Regions from separate parts of the Rhodococcus artemisiae genome, predicted to be linked through region 1. Evidence: riboswitches for the same ligand, from Rfam matches in the RefSeq annotation. Region 1 holds a riboswitch; the other holds the start of a gene.

Region 1 (9,438 bases):
GGTTGTGTGATCCTGCAGTCCGTATCTCGGCGTGCCAGGTGCGTGCAGACCACGGCAGGTAGGCTGAGCCTCCGTGATGAGGATTCTCAGGGACCGCAGGGTCATCGGCATCCTCGTACTTCTCGCAGTCTTGGCGGCGGCGGCGCTGCTGCTTCCCCATCCATCGATCGGGCAGATCCGGGAGTGGTCGGAATCGGTCGACGGCCCCCTGCTGGTCCTGATCTTCTTCGCCGTCCACTCCCTTGTGACGATCACCCCGGTTCCGCGCACGGTATTCACCCTCAGTGCCGGTGTGCTGTTCGGTCCCGTGGTCGGGATCGCGGTCACCGGCGCGGCGACCGCCGTCAGCGCGGTTCTCGCGTTCGTGCTGGTACGAGCGCTGGGACGAGGCGTTGTGGCGTCGTATCTGACGCATCCCGCGGCGAAGGCCGTCGATCTGCGCCTCGCACGACGCGGTTGGCTCGCGGTCGGATCGCTGCGGCTGATCGCCGCGGCACCGTTCTTCGTCGTGAACTGTTGTTGTGCTGTGTCGGCGGTGCGCCTGGCCCCCTACACGCTCGCGACCATCGTCGGGATCCTGCCGGGGACCGTTGCCGTGGTACTCCTAGGTGATGTTCTCACCGGGGAGTCGAGTCCTGCACTGATGGGGACGACGGCGATCTGTATTGCGCTCGGCGTCGGCGGGCTCCTCCTCGAGGCGCGTCTGCCTCAGCCTGCAGGGTCGGCACTCGATGCCGTCATCGATCCGAACGAGAATGAGACAAGCCTGAAGGCTTGATTTTTAACATTCAAGGCTCTATCCTTGATTCATGTATGTGCTGACAGTCGATCAACGCGGCAGCCGCCGCGACATCGACCGCGTCGCCGATCTGCTCGACGAACTCCGCGACGCTCCCCTGCTCCGCAAGTTCGAACGCACCGCCGGCGACGAAGTCCAGGCCGTGTCCGACGACTCCGGCACCGTCATCGATCTCGTATTGAATCTCCTCGACCGGGACAACTGGAGCATCGGCATCGGGATCGGTCCCGTCGAGACACCGCTGCCCGCCCAGACCCGCGCCGGTCGCGGTCCCGCATTCGAGCACGCCCGCATCGCCGTCGAGCGCGCCAAGAACGTGCCCGGCCGCATTGCTGCGGACGGCGCCGACACCGATTCCGCATCCGACGTCGATGCCGCTCTGACCATGCTCGCGACGATTGTGCTCCGCCGTACCGATCAGGGTGTCGAAGCCGTTGCGCTTGCCCGCGCCGGACGGTCCCAGGCCGAGATCGCCGCCGAACTCGGCATCAGCAAACAGGCCGTGTCCCAGCGGTTGCTCACCGCCGGGTGGCAGGCCGAGTTCGCGGGCCGAGCCCTCCTGCACCGACTCCTCGAAAGGGCCGACCGTTGACCGTCGCCTCCCTGGTGCTCCTCGCTGTCGCCGCCGTCGCGCCGGCACTGTCCCTGATTCCGCGTCTTCCGGTGTGGATCGGGGCGGCGGTCACCGCGATCGCACTCGGTATCGCGGCCCTGACCGCGGCCGCCACCGACCCCGCTCAGGGCTTCGCGCTCGGGGCGACGCTCACCCTCACCACCCTCGTCGCCATCACCGGCGGCGGCCCGGCCGTACTTGTCGCGTTCCGGATCGCCCGTCGGCAACCCGACGCGGGACCGACGCCGACACCCCCGCCGGGACCGCTGCGCGGTGGCCGGGTCATCGGCGTCCTCGAACGCGGCGCGGTCGCCGCATCGATCCTGGCCGGGTGGCCGGAAGGGATCGCCATCATCATGGCGGTCAAAGGCCTGGCCAGATACCCGGAACTGCGCGAACCGCAGGCATCCGAGCAATTCATCATCGGCACGTCCACGAGCGTGCTGTGGGCCGCCGCGGCGTGTGGGGTCGGCCACGCCCTGATCACCTGAGCGCCCATACCCGCAGCCCGGCTGGCATAATTGCGGCGCAACTGAATATGCCAAGGAACTGCGGCGGGAGAGTCCCGCGTCTGCGGGCGCCGAAGGAGCAACCACCCGGGAATCTCTCAGGCCCACAGACCGCCGCACGCAAGGCAACTCTGGAAAGCAGCCCTTCGGGGCTCACCGACGGTGTAGGCGAGTCCTGACGGATTCGTGAAAGCTCTCAGGTCCGATGACAGAGCGGGGAACCACTACCGCTGGTGCGTGATGCACCCTGTCCGGAGGAAGTTCCTTGTCGCTGACCGTCGGCGCGCCCACGCGCGTCCAGCCTGTTCCCGTTCCCGTCGCACCGTCGACCACTCCCCCGCTTTCGCGACCACATCCGAATCGACGGCTCGGCATCGCCGCCATCGTCATCTCCGCGACCACCATGGGCGCCGCAGGGCTGTTCGGTCGTATGGCCACCCCGCCCGGCGCAGCGCTCGGCGAGGCCCTGACGCTGGGTCGAATGCTCGTCGGAACCGTGGGAATGCTGCTCCTGACCGTCTTCTCCCGACGGCTCGGCGTCATCCGCCGCACGCGGTTGTCCCCGTCGATCGTCCTCGGCGGTGTGTTCCTCGGTCTGTCGCTGGCCACCTACCTGTCGTCCACCCTGCTCACCGACCTGTCGCGGGCGGTGGTTCTGCACTACCTCGGTCCGCTCATCGCAACGGTGCTGGCCAGGGTTCTTCTCAAAGAATCGATCACTCGCATGGACGCGTTGTCGCTGGTGACCGCGTTCGCCGGGATGCTGCTGGCCGCCGGACTGATCGGCGGTAGCGCGACGGCGGGGTCCGACCAGCAGACCCTGGGAACGGTGCTAGGCGTCGCATCGGGCATCTTCTACGGCTTGGCACTGCTCTGCTACCGGTACCGCTCCGACATGCCCGCCGACGTCCGTAGCTTCTGGAATTTCGCCTTCGGCGCCGTGGCCACCGCGGCGATGGTCGCGGTCACGCGCCCTGACGTGACGGGCATGACCGGCGCCAACTGGGCGTGGGCCGCCGGCTTCTTCGTCGTCTGCGGCCTGCTCGCCCTGGGCCTGCTCGTCATCGCAGGCAAGCACCTACGGGCGGCCGAACTATCGGGTCTGTCGTATCTCGAGGTGGTGGTCGCGCTGATCTTCGGCGCCCTCGCGTTCGGCGAATCCATCTCGCTGGTCGCCGCCCTCGGAGCGGGAATGATCATCGCAGCGATGACGCTGCCCCTCGTCGCCGGTCGCCGGCGCCGCACCATGGCCCCCGCCACACAGATCGCACCCGCGGTATGACAGCGTCGCGGCCCGCACATCGGAGGTGCGGGCCGCGACGATTACGAGCGGAAAGCGTTATTGCTGGGGCGGATATTGCTGCTGGGGATCCGCCTGCTCCGGTTCACCGGTGGGCATCCACCCGGCCTGCGGGGGCTGCGACTGCGGCAGCGCCTGAGGCGGCGTTCCCGCGGCCCCGCCCGCCTGATGTCGCGGCGTCGGCACGGGCACATCGGGATCGACCGGCTTGCGGGCCACGGCCTCGGCTTCGGCGACAGCCTGCGCCACCGCGGGGTCGCTCTTGGTGGTGAACCAGTCCTCGACCTCCTCCGAGTCGTCCTCGGGCCGCTGCAGATCCTCTTCGACCGGACTCGGCTCGAACCGGAACACACCGTCATCGCCCGGCGCACCGAGATTCCTCGCGAAGCCCTTGAGGGCATCCCCGAAATCGCTGGGCAGCAGCCACACCTTGTTCGCGTCGCCCTGCGCCATCTGAGGCAACGTCTGAAGGTACTGGTAGGCAAGCAATTCCGGCGTCGGCTTACCTGACTTGATCGCCGCGAACACCTTCTCGATCGCCTTCGCTTCGCCCTGCGCCTCGAGGTAGCTCGCGGCACGGTCGCCCTGCGCGCGCAGGATCCGCGACTGCCGTTCCGCTTCTGCTTCCAGGATCGCAGCCTGCTTCGCACCCTCTGCGGAGAGGATCCGGGACTGCTTGTCGCCTTCGGCGGTCTTGATCGCGGCTTCACGATGGCCCTCGGCAGTGAGGATCACCGCGCGCTTCTCACGGTCCGCCTTCATCTGCTTTTCCATCGACTCCTGAATCGACGGCGGCGGATCGATGCTCTTGAGTTCGACTCGGGCCACCCGCAAACCCCACCGGCCGGTGGCCTCGTCCAGGACCCCGCGAAGCTGTCCGTTGATCGAATCACGCGACGTCAGGGTCTCTTCGAGCGTCATACCGCCGACCACGTTGCGCAGGGTCGTCACGGTCAGCTGTTCGACAGCAGCGATGTAGTTGCTGATCTCGTAGACCGCGGCCTGCGGATTGGTGACCTGGAAGTACACCACTGTGTCGATACTCAACGTCAGGTTGTCCTGGGTGATCACCGGCTGCGGCGGAAACGACACGACACGCTCACGCAGATCCACCTTGTCGCGGATCCGATCCACGAACGGCACCAGGAAGGTCAACTGTCCCGACGCCGTCCGGTAGTACCGGCCTAGTCGTTCGATCACGGCGGCCTCGGCCTGCGGCACCAACGCCACCGACCTGATCACCACGATCACAACAAGTGCCACCAATACGGCGAGCACTATCAATGCTTCCATCTACGGACCCCTCCACACGACGGCGGTTGCGCCGTCGATCTCCATCACGGTCACGGTTGTTCCGGCTTCGTACGATTCGGTCTCGTCCAGCGGTCGCGCTGTCCAGACGTCACCGTCGATCTTGACCTGACCCGAATGCGCATCGACCGACTCGAGCACCAGCGCGTGCTTGCCCGGCAGCGCATCGATTCCCGTGGTCAGGGCAGGTGGTTGTGCGTAGCGACGCCGCAACGGCGGACGCACCCCCAACAGCAGAACCAGCGACGCAATCGCGAATACCAGGGCGTCGAACCACACAGGCAGATCGGTGACGGCCGCGACACCGGCAGTGGCCAGCGCTGCCCCGCCCAACATCAGCAGGACGAAATCGCCGGTCAATGCCTCGCCGGCCGCCAAGGCGACACCGGCGATGAGCCAAATCAATGCCGTCACATGCCCATCCTGACACAATCCGGACATCCGGCGCAGATTCGCAGATCAGCGGTCCGACCGATGCGCTCGTCAGGGGTTCTCGGTTTCGGTGACGAAATCCACCAATCGTTCCACCGCGCCGAGCAGCGGTGATTCGAGGTCCCGGAATCCCGACACGGCACCGTAGACGCGGCGCCATCCGTCCTGCGGCGAGCCCCAGCCCAACTCGCGGCACACCCCGGTCTTCCAGTCCTGACCTCGTGGGATCTTCGGCCACGCATCGATCCCCAATACGGCCGGCCGAACGGCTTCCCAGACGTCGATGTAGGGATGCCCGGTGACCATCACGTAGGGGCCCAGATTCTGGGTGAGCCTTTCCTCCTTCGACCCGGCGACCAGGTGATCGGCCAGCACCCCGACGCGACGCCCGGGGCCCGGCCGGAATTCGGCGAGCCGCGCTCCGAGATTGTCGAGGCCCTCGAGTTGCTCGACGACCACACCCTCGACGCGCAGGTCGTGGCCCCACACCCGCTCGACGAGTGCCGCATCGTGCACGCCCTCCACCCAGATGCGGCTACCGCGCGCCACCCGGGCACGGAGGCCCTCGACCCGGACCGACCCCGACGCCGACCGGGTCGGTGTCGCTGCGGCGCGTGACTTCGGACGCGTCAACGTCACCGGAACACCGTCGACGAGGAACGCCGCCGGGCGCATCGCGAAGAGACGTGTTCGCCCCCCTGCGTCCTCGAGCCGGACGAAGTCACCGTCGTAGGTGCGTTCGAACCCGATCACCGCCCCACACCATCCGGACGCAGCGTCTTCGACCACCAGGTCTCTTTCGGCTTCGAGTTCCGGGATGGGCTTCTTCTTCGTGCGGCCGTGCCCGGCATAGATGTCGGCACCGTACATATCTCGTGGGCTCACGCCCGACCACGTTAGAACAGAGCGTCGAGGGCCCGATGGCGCCACGCCGAACGCCGCGACATGGACCGGACGCTGTCGGCGGATCGCTCTATGCTCGTCCGGTGAGTTCTCCCAGTCTGACCGTGGCCGTGTGGACGGGTTCGTGGCTGTCCGGCCACGCTGCCGCCGACGATGTGATCGACGCCCTGCTCGAGTGGGCCCCGATGCATCTGGTCGCCGCTCACGACGAGGACGCCGCGGCAGCCGCAGGGTTGCGCGGAACCCGACCGGTGGACGGTGCGGCGGGGTTGCTCACGGCGATCCGCCGGGCCGACCCTGCCGGTGGTGCGGGCCTCCGGTTGGTGCTCCCGGCGGCCGGTGATGTGCACGGACTGCCCGTGGGCACCGAATTCGCGACTGCGGCACTCGCTGCCGGTGAGGGCGTGCTGGCAGGCGCACCCGGCACGCAAGGCCTCGGGCTCGTTCCGACCGTGGAAGGTCCGGATGTCTTGCACTGGAAGGTGTTCGCGCTTCCTATGCTCCCCGAGCCGCCCACACCGCCCGGTCTCGGCGAGGCCGAGTTCACGATGAAGGAAGCGGTACGCGACGCCGCGGCGACCTTGACGAAAATCCAGACCGTGGACACCAACGGCCGACACGCCGATCCTCGAGCCGCGATCGCTGAGCAGATCGCCGAGTATGCGCGGCACCGGTATCCGGGGGTTCTGCCGCCACGGGCGGTACGCATTCTCGAATCCGCCGACCAGGTCGCGGCAATCCTGACTGTCGCGTCCGCAGGCGAGGGCCTACAGGCGGGTTCGGCGTCCGCGGCCGCCGCCCGCGAGGACGCACTGCGTCCCTTGTGGTCGGCGGTACGACTTGCCCGTCTCGGAGCAGTGGCAGCAACGCTCGGCGCGCTGGACCGCCACCGGTAGCCGCCCGCCACGCGGATCGTCGCAGGACAGCCGGAAGTTCACCTTCGGGACGCCTCGGCTTCGCGTGCACGGTGCCTTCGGGCAACACCGATCGCAGATCATTCCCGTCGCTATGACACCTAAATTGCGAAACCTCCGTTCTGCACTGAGCCGCGTCTCCGGTCTCGCTGTCGCTGCCGCCCTGACTGTTGCGCTGGCGGCCTGTTCCGAGCCCGCCACTCCGGACGAATCCACCGACGCGACGACCGACGCTGCGGCATCCACCTCGCTGACGGTCTACACCTCGGAGCCGCAGGCGAAGATCGACGAACTGGTCGCCGCGTTCAACGAGCAGAATCCCGACATCGACGTCGAGGTGTTCCGCGCCGGTACCGGTGACCTGACCGCACGGATCGAAGCCGAGCGCACCACGGGCGCGATCGCGGCGGATGTGCTGCTCGCCGCCGACGCCCCGACCTTCGAGAGCTACAAGTCCGACGGACTGCTACAGCAGTACACGCCGACAGGCGCCGATGCACTCGATCCCGATGTCGTGGATCCGGAGGGGTTCTATGTCGGCACCCGCATCATCCCCACCGTGATCGCCTACAACACCGGCGCGGTGGATGCGCCACCCATGTCGTGGCAGGACCTGACGGATCCGCAGTATCTGGGCAGGATCACCATGCCGAATCCGGATGTGTCCGGAGCCGCCGCCTACAACGCCGCGGTGTGGTTGAACACCCCTGAGCTCGGTGAGGCGTGGCTCGAGGGCCTCGCGGCCAACGAGCCGGTGATCGCCGAGAGCAACGGCCCGGTCGGACAGGCCGTCGCGGCCGGCACACAGCCCGTCGGCATCGTCGTCGACTACCTGGTCCGTGAGCTCGCAGCGAAGGGGTCGCCGATCGCGTTGAGCTACCCCACCGACGGTGTGCCGTACGTGTCTCAACCGGCGGGCATCTTCGCCGATTCCGACAGCACCGAGGCCGCGCAGAAGTTCGTCGACTTCCTCGTGAGCCGCGAAGGTCAGGAACTTGCGGTCGAGCAGTCGTATCTGCCGGTGCGCGACGACGTCGGTACACCCGACGGTGCCCCGGCCATGTCGGAACTGGCATTGCTGACCCCAGACCTGCAGGTGATCACCGATTCGCAGGACGAGGCGGTTGTCACGTTCAACGAACTTGTCGGCTGAGGTCCACGCTGTCGCCGCTGGGATGCAGTCCCGGCGGCGTAGGCGTGTCCGCGGCAGCGTGGACGCCGTCACCCTGGTGCGTGTAGCGCTGTGGGTGTTCGTCGCCGCTCTGATCATTGCGCCGCTGGCCACGGTTGTCTCGCTCGGCGCAAGCGGTCGCCACGTGCAACGTCTTATCGACGACGACATCGCGACCGCGGCAATCAACAGTGTCGTGTCGGCCGGCCTGTCGGCGGTGTTCGCGGTGTTCCTCGGCACGGCGATGGCGTTGCTTCTCGATCGCACCGATCTTCCCGGACGCGCAGCCCTACGGTTGATCCTTCTGTCACCCTTGCTGATTCCTCCGTTCGTCGGGGCGATCGCATGGACCGGTCTGCTCGGGCCGAGCGGCATGATCAACCGGTTCTGGACCGAACGATTCGGGGATGTGCTGTGGAACATCTACGGCGGCGACGGTGTGGTCTTCCTGCTGACGGTGCATTCGTATCCGATGGCGTACCTGATCATCGCGGCGGCATTGCGGAAGGTGCCCGGCGATCTCGAGCAGGTGGCGCGGATCGGCGGGGCCGGTCCGTGGCGTGCGATGCGGACTGTCACTGTGCCGCTCCTGCGCCCCGCCCTGCTGGCCGCGTTCACTCTCACCGCAGTGTCGAATCTCGCGGACTTCGGAATCCCCGCCCTGGTCGGGTTGCCGCAGCGATACGTGACCTTGTCGACGATGGTCTACCGCTATATCCAGTCCGGCACGGCCGATCGTCCGCTCGAGGTGGTTTCCACGATCGGTGTCGCGTTGCTGCTTCTCGCGGTCGCGGCGGTGTTCGCCGATCGTCGACTCGCCCGCCGCGGCCGGCAGCTCGACGGCCCGGTGACAGCGCCCCAACCGATCTCGTTGGACACCAGGCGTATTCCGGTTGGGATCCTCGCATGGATACTCGGTCTCGGTTCGACGGTCCTGCCGATCCTCGCACTGGCAACCCAGGCGCTGCTGCCGGCACCCGGTGTGCCGTTGACATGGGAGAATCTCACCCTCGACAGCATCGCCGGAGCGTTGACGGCGCCCGGCACCCTGGTCGGCATCCAGAATTCGGTGCTCCTCGCTACCGGGGCAGCTGCGGTCTGTACGGTGGTCGGCCTCATACTCGGTGTCCTGACCACCCGCACACAATCCAGGGACAACGCCGGACTCGACCTGATGGCGATGTTGCCGCAGGCGATCCCCGGTCTGGTGATCGCGGTGGGCTGGCTCATCGTCGGCCGTTACACCGGCCTGTTCGACACCCGCTGGGTGATCCTGTGCGCATATGTCACCGCGTTCCTGGCGATTGTGGTGCAGTCGGTGCGGGCGCCGTTGTCGTCGACTCCCCTGGCGCTCGAGGAGGCCGCGCGATCGTCGGGTGCATCGCGACTGCGAGCTTTGCGTGACGTGCCGTGGGCGATGACCGTCCCGGCAGCGATGACCGGCGGACTCCTCGTCGCGCTGACCGCGGTGCGTGAGCTGACGATG
Region 2 (9,438 bases), on a different contig from region 1:
GAATTCGTGGGAGACGACCTCGCGCCCCTCGCCGAGCTCGATGCCCCGCTCGGTGTCTATGGAGTGAGCGGCAACCACGAGTACTACTCCGACGACGCCTTGTCCTGGCTCGACCACTGGGAAACCCTCGGCGTACGAACGCTGCGGAACGAAAACGTCACCGTGACACACAACGGCGACGAGATCGTCGTGGCAGGCGTGCACGACTACACCGCGCCGGCACCGGACGCGGCGGACCTCCCCCGAGCCCTCACCGGCCTGTCGCCGGAGACCTTCGTCCTACTCGCCGCACATCAGCCGAGGCACGTCCTCGAAGCACAGGATCTCGGTGTGGACCTTCAGCTCTCGGGGCATACACACGGCGGCCAGATGTGGCCCCTCGGATACCTCGTCGCCGCAGCAAACCCGACCGTCGCCGGGCTGGACCACTTCGGCGACACCGCCATCTACACCTCGCAGGGTGCCGGCGCCTGGGGTCCGCCCGTCCGTGTCGCGACCCCGCCCGAGATCTCCATCCTCGAGCTCGTTACGCAGGACTAGCAGCGTAGGCCTCGGTCCGACAGTACCGGACCCTCGGTGTAGAGGAGTCTTGAAGGTGAGAGAGCGCCTGTGAGCGGTAGCTATTCGGTAATTCTAGGTATTCCGTATCGTTCCGAATAATTGCTAACGAACAGGGCTGCGGGCAGCTTGCCCGCAGCCCGTACTCTCAGCTGCTGTATGCCTCCAACGGAGGGCATGAACACACCAGGTTGCGGTCGCCGTGCGCACCGTCGATTCGACGAACCGACGGCCATACCTTCGCGCGTCCCTTCCCCAGCGGATACACCGCGATCTCACGCGAGTACGGATGGGTCCACTCCCCGACCAGGCACTCCGCGGTGTGTGGCGCTCCTCGCAGCGGATTGTCGTCGACCGTCCACTCCCCCGCTCCGACTCTGTCGATCTCCCCGCGAATAGCGATCATCGCAGCGATGAACTCGTCGATTTCGCTCAGATCCTCGCTCTCGGTCGGTTCGACCATGAGTGTTCCCGCTACGGGGAAGCTCATGGTCGGGGCGTGGAATCCGTAGTCGGCGAGACGCTTGGCCACATCATCGACAGTGACGCCGGTGTCCTTGGTCAGCTGACGCAAGTCGAGAATGCACTCGTGCGCCACCATTCCGTTCGCGCCCGTGTACAGCACCGGGAAGTACTCGTCGAGGCGTCGTGCGATGTAGTTCGCCGACGCGATCGCGGTGAGCGAAGCCTGCCGAAGCCCTCGCGCACCCATGAGCTTGATGTATGCCCACGTGATCGGCAGGATCGACGCCGACCCGTAGGGCGCAGCCGATACCGGGCCCACACCGCCGAGCTCGGGTGCGGCCGGATGGCCCGGCAGAAACGGCGTGAGATGCGAACGTACCCCGATCGGACCTACGCCCGGCCCGCCTCCACCGTGCGGGATACAGAAGGTCTTGTGCAGATTCAGGTGGCTGACGTCGCCGCCGAACTTGCCCGGGCGTGCCAGACCCACGAGTGCATTGAGATTTGCACCGTCGATGTACACCTGCCCGCCGGCGTCGTGTACGGCCCCGCAGATGTCCTCGATCTCGTGTTCGTACACGCCGTGGGTCGACGGGTAGGTGATCATGATCGCGGCGAGCCGTTCGGCGTGGTCGGCGATCTTCGCCCGCAGATCGTCGAGGTCGACGTCACCGTTGGGACGGCATGCAACGACTTCGACGCGCATACCGGCCATGACAGCCGATGCGGCGTTGGTCCCGTGCGCGCTCGACGGGATCAGGCACGTGTCGCGGTGGTCGTCACCGCGACTCAGGTGGTAGTGCCGAATGGCGAGCAGACCTGCGTATTCTCCCTGGCTCCCGGCATTCGGCTGCAGCGTGATGGCGTCGTATCCGGTGACTGCGGCAAGCCAGCGTTCGAGGTCCGAGACGAGTTCCCTTATGCCCCCGGTCTGATCCGCAGGAGCGAACGGGTGGAGACCCGCGAACTCCGGCCACGTGATGGCTTCCATCTCCGCCGCTGCATTGAGCTTCATCGTGCAGGATCCGAGCGGGATCATCGTGCGGTCGAGAGCGAGGTCCTTGTCGGACAACCGTCGCAGATACCGCATCATCGCGGTTTCCGTCCGGTATTTCGTGAACGCCTCGTGCTGCAGGAATTCGCTGGATCGGGCCAGTTCCTCCGGGATGGATACGGGCTCGTCGCCGGCCGACTCTTCCGCAGCGATACCGAATGCGGCCAGCACGCTCACCACGTGTGTGTGCGTCGTCGCTTCGTCGCAGGAGATCGACACGTGGTCCGCATCGACGAGATACAGATTGACGGAGCGCTCGATTGCGGCCGCCACCACCACGGCAGCGCGACCCGGAACCCGCGCGAGGACGGTATCGAACAACTCGGCGTGCACGATCTCGACACCACCGCTGCGCAACGAGCCGGCGAGGCCGGACGCGTGCGCAGCAACGCGCCGCGCGATCCCGGTCAGGCCCTCCGCACCGTGGTACGACGCGTACATCGCGGCAAGCACCGCCAGAAGCACCTGCGCGGTGCAGATATTGCTGGTCGCCTTCTCGCGGCGGATGTGCTGCTCGCGGGTTTGCAGCGCCAGCCTGTAGGCGGGGGCGCCGTCGGCGTCGACCGATACACCTACGAGACGACCGGGGAGGTTCCGCGTGTGCGCACCGTTCACAGCCAGGTATCCGGCGTGCGGGCCACCGAAGCCCATCGGCACACCGAAGCGCTGAGTGGTGCCGAAGCAGGCATCGGCACCTTTCTCTCCGGGCGGGGTCATCAGTGTCAGCGCCAGGAGGTCCGCACCCACCGCCACCAGTGCGCCGCGCTCGTGTGCAGCGTCGATCACGGGAGCGACATCGAACACGCGGCCCGACGCGCCCGGGACCTGCAGGATCACACCGAAGAAGTCGCCCTCGGGCAGCCCGTCATCGACGAGGTTCGCGGTGACGAGCTCGATTCCGAGCGGCTCGGCGCGGGTTGCGAGCACCGCGGCGGTCTGAATGAAGAGGTCGGAGTCGACGACGAATCGAGGGCTCTTCGACTTGCGGTTCGCGCGACGCAGTAACGTCATCGCCTCTGCCGCTGCGGTGGCTTCGTCGAGCATCGACGAGTTCGCGACCTCCATGCCGGTCAGATCGGCGACCATCGTCTGGAAGTTGAGCAGGGCTTCGAGCCGGCCCTGGCTGATTTCCGGTTGGTACGGCGTGTATGCGGTGTACCACGCGGGGTTCTCGATGATGTTGCGCAGCAGAACCGGCGGAGTGAGCGTGTCGTAGTAGCCTTGTCCGATCATGGACGTGGCGACGGTGTTGCGGGACGCCAGCTCTTTCAGACCTGCGAGAACCTCGTGTTCACTCAGCGGCGCGTCAAGCACTTCGAGTCCGTCGGCAACATCGCCATCACGTTTGTCGAGGATGCCGGCGGGCAGTGCCTTCGCGGCGAGCTCGTCGAGCGTATCGACTCCGACGACGTCGAGGATCCGGCGCATTCCCTGCGCATCCGGTCCGATGTGTCGATCGGAGAAATTCCAGGTGACGGCATCTGTCATCGCAGCTCCCAGGCTGGTCGGCGAGGTTCACACGTGCTCGGTCGGCACGGGTGCGTCCTCCCCCTCTGTCCTGAGCTCGCGGGGCGAGCGCCTGAGAGATTCGGTCCCGGTCAGCGGACCTTTCCCCGTGGGCGGGTGGGTGCTCCCACCGCTTTCCAGAGGCGTCGTAGCTCACGCGGTCCTGGGTGCCTGAGAGATTGACGGAGAGGTGCTGCTCCTTCGGCGCCCGGATGTGTTGGTCCGGGTCTCTCCCGCGAGACGTCGACGCACATCGATTCTAGAGCACATCGAGGCCACCCCTTTACGGAGCGTGACCTACGCCCTATCCGATGCGGCGATTGATGCGGTTGCGACGGCGGGAGGCCAGTTCGTCCTCGGGCTTCTCCTCGACGTCGTAGCCATCGGCGCGCTCCGCCGGGAAGTCCGCGATACTGCCGGTCAGTTCCCGGACTGCGCCGCTGACTGCGATACCGAACACGCCCTGCCCGCCTTGGAGCAGGTCGACGACTTCTTCGGGCGAGGTGCACTCGTACACAGTGGTGCCGTCGGAGAAGAGTGTGATCTTGGCCAGGTCCCGCACACCACGACTCCGGAGATGGTCGACGGCCACCCGAATGTTCTGCAGCGAGACGCCGGTATCGAGGAGTCGCTTGACGATCTTGAGAACCAGGATGTCCTTGAAGGAGTACAGCCGCTGGCTTCCGGACCCCGCCGCACTTCTGATCGACGGCACCACCAGATTCGTTCGTGCCCAATAGTCGAGTTGGCGGTAACTGATGCCGGCGATCTGGCATGCGATCGGCACTCGATAGCCGACCAGCTCGTCCGGCACCGAATTGTCGGGAAACAGCCCCGGCTGCAGATCCTCGGATGTGTCCGATACGGGTACCGGAGCCACGCGATCGCCGGAATCGGCACCGAGTTGCTGTCCTTGCGGCCGATCTCGCACTTTGTGACTTCCTCTCGCGCGCCCCGTTGTCCCTCGCCACCACTGACCAGGCAGATCCCCCACCGCATCCGATCCCGTGCATCCTCCGGTTCACCCGACTCGATCCCGTAACGGATCAACCAAGCGTACGCCCTGTGTGATTCACGTCGGGCAGCAACACGCCGACCCGGAAAGTAACGATCGACATTACACGGGTTCGTTGCCGGGCGTCGTCGAACTACTCCGACCGGGCCCACCGGTGGCAGATCGTGTCAGCCGTCGGTTGCCTTGAAGTCGTCGGGCGAGACCGATTCGAGGAATTCCTTGAACTTCTCGACCTCGTCTTCCTTCTCTTCGGGCATTGCGAGGCCCGCTTCTGCCAGCACGGATTCCTCGGCGAACACCGGCGCGCCGGTGCGCAGGGCGACGGCAACCGCATCCGAGGGGCGGCACGAGACCCGCATCTCGCCCTCGAAGACGAGGTCGGCGTAGAAGGTACCCTCCTGGAGATCTACGATCCGAACCTCCAGCAGGGTATGGCCGAACGCGTCGAGAAGATTCTTGATCAGGTCGTGAGTGAGAGGGCGCGCCGGCTCCACGCCCTGCTGTTCCAGCGCGATGGCGGTTGCTTCCATCTGACCGATCCAGATCGGCAGATACCGCTCGCCGTCCGCTTCACGCAACAGAAGGACCGGCTGGTTCTGCGGTTGCTCGACTCGGATACCGACTATCCTCATCTCGCTCATTGCGGCGCCTCCGTCCCGCTGCCTGTCAGTCGTCATACTCGCTGACACGTACTGCCTGAATTCTAGTGTGCTCCTCCGTGTACGTCAGGTACCCGATCCCGAACCCGGAAGATGTCACTGCGTATGGACGATGCCGCCGCGCGGCCACTCAACGATCGAGTGAGCCCTGCACCGCTGCCTTGACGAGGCACGTGTGCAAGGTCAGAGACAACGCAGCCAGTTCACGAACCATCTCCTCGGCACGTTCACGAGCCCCCGCATCGCGTCCCTTGGCGATCGGTCCGGCGATCTGGGCGACGAGGCCCGCCTCACGGTCTGCCGCCAATTTGAATGCGCGGAGGTGCCGGACTTCGAGTCCGAATTGGGACATCGACTTAGCCGTCCGCGCCAGCAGCACCGCGTCGTCGTCGAAGAACCCTGCGGGACCCGGTGTGAGGAGCCCCGCGCCCACCAACTCCGTGAGGAACACCGTGTCGATACCGGCGCGTTCGCAGAGATCTTCTCGGCCGACTCGAACCTGACGGTCGGTACGAAGGTCCTCGGGAGAAACCTCGCCTCGCGCGACCGCGAGCTGGCGCGGTCGCTTGGGTCGAGTTTCGACGGCACCCACCGTTGCGGCGCCGCGGTCGATCGCCTCGAGCTGTTCCTTGATGACCTTCAGCGGGAGGTACTGATCACGCTGCGCCGTGAGCACGTACCGGAGTCGCTCACAGTCCGCGATGGAGAACCGTCGGTAGCCCGACGGTGTGCGCTCCGGACTGATCAGTCCTTCGGCTTCGAGAAATCGGATCTTCGAGATCGTCACGTCCGGGAATTCCGGTCGGAGTCGGTCGAGCACGGACCCGATCGACATGCCTGCCGGCGCCGGCTGGTGGGCAGCGGTCATCAGCTACCTGCGCCCTGAGTGCCCCGCGGGCCGGTCAGAAACACCAGACGGAACTTGCCGATCTGGACCTCGTCGCCGTTCGCGAGCACTGCCGAGTCGACGGGTTCACGGTTGACGTAGGTGCCGTTGAGGCTTCCCACATCTACTACCTGGAACTCGCCGTCGTCCTGACGGAACTCTGCGTGGCGCCGGCTGACAGTGACATCGTCGAGGAAGATGTCACTGTCCGGGTGCCGTCCGGCCGACGTGGTGGGCTGGTCGAGCAGGAAGCGCGACCCCGCGTTGGGCCCACGCTTGACGACGAGCAGGGCCGCCCCGGCCGGAAGACCTTCGACACCCGTGACCGGTGCTTCGGTCGTCGCAGCAGCGCCGGCGTTCTCCAATTCGTTCAGGAAGTCGGCACGAAACACCGAAGTGGTTTCCGCTGGAGTCTCTTCGTAGCCCGCGTTGCCGTTCTCGCTCACCGTTTCTCCTTATCCGTTCGATCGCCCGAGTAGTCCCGGATGATCGTCATTCGTTCGCCACCACCACGGTCGGACACGGCACACGCCATACCCGACCGTACCCTGCGCACGCCCCTGGTGCAGGTAGTCGCTGGTATGTCACCCAGGGGATCTCATCCTTCTGTGATCGTTCTGTAGCCAGCGGCGTCGAGGGTCTGCCCGAGCGCAGCGTCGAGGTCCGCCTCACTGCTCGCCTCGACATCGATGAGCCACCCTTCCGCATACGGCGCGCTGTTGACCAACTCCGGGCTCGCCTCGAGGTCGCCGTTCACCGCCGCGACCGTTGCAGCGAAGGGTGCATAGACGTCCGACACGCTCTTCGTGGATTCGACCTCACCGAACGAATCACCTGCGGCGAGGGCGGATCCGGCGTCCGGCAGCTGCACGAACACCACGTCACCGAGCTGTGATTGAGCGTAGTCGGTGATACCGACCCGGGCTGTCGTCGCCCCTGTCCGTTGAACCCACTCGTGCTCCGCCGTGTATCGCAGATCAGCGGGCGTCTCGAACTCACTCACGGCAGTTCCTTTCGGAGGCGACGATTCGGCACGAACGTCTGTTTCAGTTTCCTGGCCGAGCGTATTGGCGTGGCTCGATTTCCCGCAAGGCGAGCACTTCGACCTGCGGTAATTGTTCGACGGTCAATGTCCCGCCGCGGCGAGCAACCGTGTCCACCACGCCACCGGGGATGTTCAGTGCCGCCGCAAGCGTCGGACCTTCCCCGATGGCTGTAACCGTATAGGGCGCAGGGAGCTTTCGATCGTCGACTGTCAGATCCCCGCCCTGCCCCGTGACCCACGAGTCGACGCCGATACGTACAGATGTTCCGTCGGCACCTGTGATCTGCATCGTGTCCGCGCCCGCCGCGCGTAGCTCCTGGATCGTGTCGAGGACGACCTCCGATCCCACTCCGCCGAGCGGATCGTCGATTGTCAGGACGACGCCGGGCCCGGTCGCTGGAACGGTACCGAGCTGGATCGACAAGTTCTGCAGACGAGCGCGGGCCTCCGTGAGCGCGGCATCCGAACCGTTCTGCTCGAATCCTTCGAGGGTGCGCTCGAGGCCTGTGATCTCTTGCCGCAACGCCGCCTCACGTCGATTGAGGTTGTCCAGGAGCACGAGCAGGTCTGCCGGACGGGCGGAGTCGAGGTTGTCGCCGGTATCGGTGTTCTTCACCTGCGTGGCGATGGCCGTACCGAGCAGAACCACGAGCAGCGCCGCGAGCACCGCGTACACCCGGCGCTCGCGCCGCGGGCCCGGCGGGCCCGGCCGAATGTCTTCGGGGAGATCTTCGGTCATCGCTCACGCCCCGAAGAGTCTGCGGCGCAGGGCCGACGCGTTGCCGAAGATGCGGATCCCGAGCACGACGATGACGGCTGTGGAGAGCTGAGTGCCCACTCCGAGTTGGTCTCCGAGCCACACGATGAGTGCGGCGACGAGGACGTTGAACACGAAGGAAACGACGAATACCTTCGCGTCGAAGATATCGTCGAGATAGGCGCGCAATCCGCCGAACACGGTGTCGAGGGCAGCGACCACCGCGATCGGCAGGTAGGGCTGCACCACGTCGGGCACTTGCGGACTGAACACGATCCCGGCAGCGATGCCGATCGCGAGTGCCAGCACCGCGTACAGCGCCTGACCGTGCCTGAGGTGCTTCACCGATTCCCCGCTTCCCGAGCCGATTCGACTGTACGTACCGTGGCCGCCGGCAGTTCGAGCTCACCGGTCTCGGCGATCGTGAAACCTACCCCGTAGAGCTGTTTGATGCCCGAGAGCCTCAGGTATGCGTCGCTCACCACGAAATCCGTCTGCATCTGCGCCTGGGGCCCGACTGCTGAAACGACGTACGGCGAGGACACCGGCTGGTTGTCGACCAGCATCGCTCCCCCGGCCTGCCGGATGGTCACACCGGGGCCGATACGCACGCCGCCGACCGATACGGCCTCGGCACCACCACCCCACAGTGCATTGACCACGGATTGCAGATCTCGGTCGAGGACGGTCGCGGTGTTGCCGGTGTCGTCGCGAACAGACGGGTCCGAAAGGTTCGGTCGGCCCGCCGGATCGGACAGGGTGACAGTGATTCCGGGCCCGGTGACAGGCACCGCGGCGGCAGCGACCTGTGCGGCGCGCAGTTCGTCGAGGGTTGCCGCACCCTGCGCGTCGTGGGCGACCAGTTCGGCGCTGCGCTGCTCGACGGTGTCTCTCAGTTCGTCGCGGCGGGCGACGAGGGTGGCGATGCGTTCGTCGCTGGTGCGCAGCGAATCCAGAATTTCGGTGCGCGCCTGGTCGGCGCCCGGTTCACGATCGGTGTTCTCGGCATAGGCCACGCCGAGGACGAGACCTGCGAGGATGCTGCCGATGACGAGCCAGGTCCTGGTGCGTCGCGGCGACGAGGTGGCGCGACCCGCCGCCCGGTCCGCGGCTGCCGCGGCATAGCCGGGGTCGAGGTGATCCTCGAGCAGCGACTTGAGCAGTGACGGCACCGGGTTTCGGGGGATCTGTTCCCAGCGGCGGCTCACTCGGCGGCTTGTCCCTCACTCGGGGGTACGGCACGGGCGATCCACAGGGCCTGACCCAGGTAGAGCAGCCCGGTCCAGACATAGAGCGCCGCGCCCCAGACCAGTGCGGCCCAACCGAGTGGGTGCGCGACAGCGGACGTTGCGGGTACCGCAAGGTCGAGCAGCAGCAACGGCAGTGCGCACATGAGGAGGAAGGTCGCGCCCTTACCCAGATAGAGAACCTCCGGCGGGGGCATACCGCGACGCCGATACACGGCGAGTGTGGGGGCGAGAACGAGCTCGCGT

Evidence for each region. Region 1 has a riboswitch for glycine ahead of Q7514_RS01030 (DMT family transporter). Riboswitches for the same ligand answer to the same signal wherever they lie in the genome.
Region 2: it holds a riboswitch for glycine, as region 1 does, so the genes downstream of both, gcvP (aminomethyl-transferring glycine dehydrogenase) here and Q7514_RS01030 (DMT family transporter) in region 1, are expected to answer to the same signal.

The regions. Positions count from the first base shown of each region.
Region 1 is NZ_JAUTXY010000001.1:199,094-208,531, forward strand. It holds gene Q7514_RS01015 (TVP38/TMEM64 family protein) at 77-778, shown strand; gene Q7514_RS01020 (hypothetical protein) at 810-1,391, shown strand; gene Q7514_RS01025 (hypothetical protein) at 1,388-1,903, shown strand; glycine riboswitch at 1,958-2,045, shown strand; gene Q7514_RS01030 (DMT family transporter) at 2,187-3,203, shown strand; gene Q7514_RS01035 (SPFH domain-containing protein) at 3,261-4,514, opposite strand; gene Q7514_RS01040 (NfeD family protein) at 4,515-4,946, opposite strand; gene Q7514_RS01045 (DUF3097 domain-containing protein) at 5,016-5,834, opposite strand; gene Q7514_RS01050 (hypothetical protein) at 5,951-6,763, shown strand; gene Q7514_RS01055 (ABC transporter substrate-binding protein) at 6,876-7,934, shown strand; gene Q7514_RS01060 (ABC transporter permease) at 7,957-9,438, shown strand, end outside.
Region 2 is NZ_JAUTXY010000023.1:2,779-12,216, reverse strand. It holds gene Q7514_RS30490 (metallophosphoesterase) at 1-540, shown strand, start outside; gene gcvP (aminomethyl-transferring glycine dehydrogenase) at 707-3,565, opposite strand; glycine riboswitch at 3,732-3,829, opposite strand; gene Q7514_RS30480 (MerR family transcriptional regulator) at 3,888-4,514, opposite strand; gene Q7514_RS30475 (bifunctional nuclease family protein) at 4,766-5,239, opposite strand; gene ftsR (transcriptional regulator FtsR) at 5,388-6,125, opposite strand; gene garA (glycogen accumulation regulator GarA) at 6,125-6,589, opposite strand; gene gcvH (glycine cleavage system protein GcvH) at 6,742-7,146, opposite strand; gene Q7514_RS30455 (DUF881 domain-containing protein) at 7,190-7,927, opposite strand; gene Q7514_RS30450 (small basic family protein) at 7,931-8,290, opposite strand; gene Q7514_RS30445 (DUF881 domain-containing protein) at 8,287-9,153, opposite strand; gene Q7514_RS30440 (CDP-alcohol phosphatidyltransferase family protein) at 9,150-9,438, opposite strand, start outside.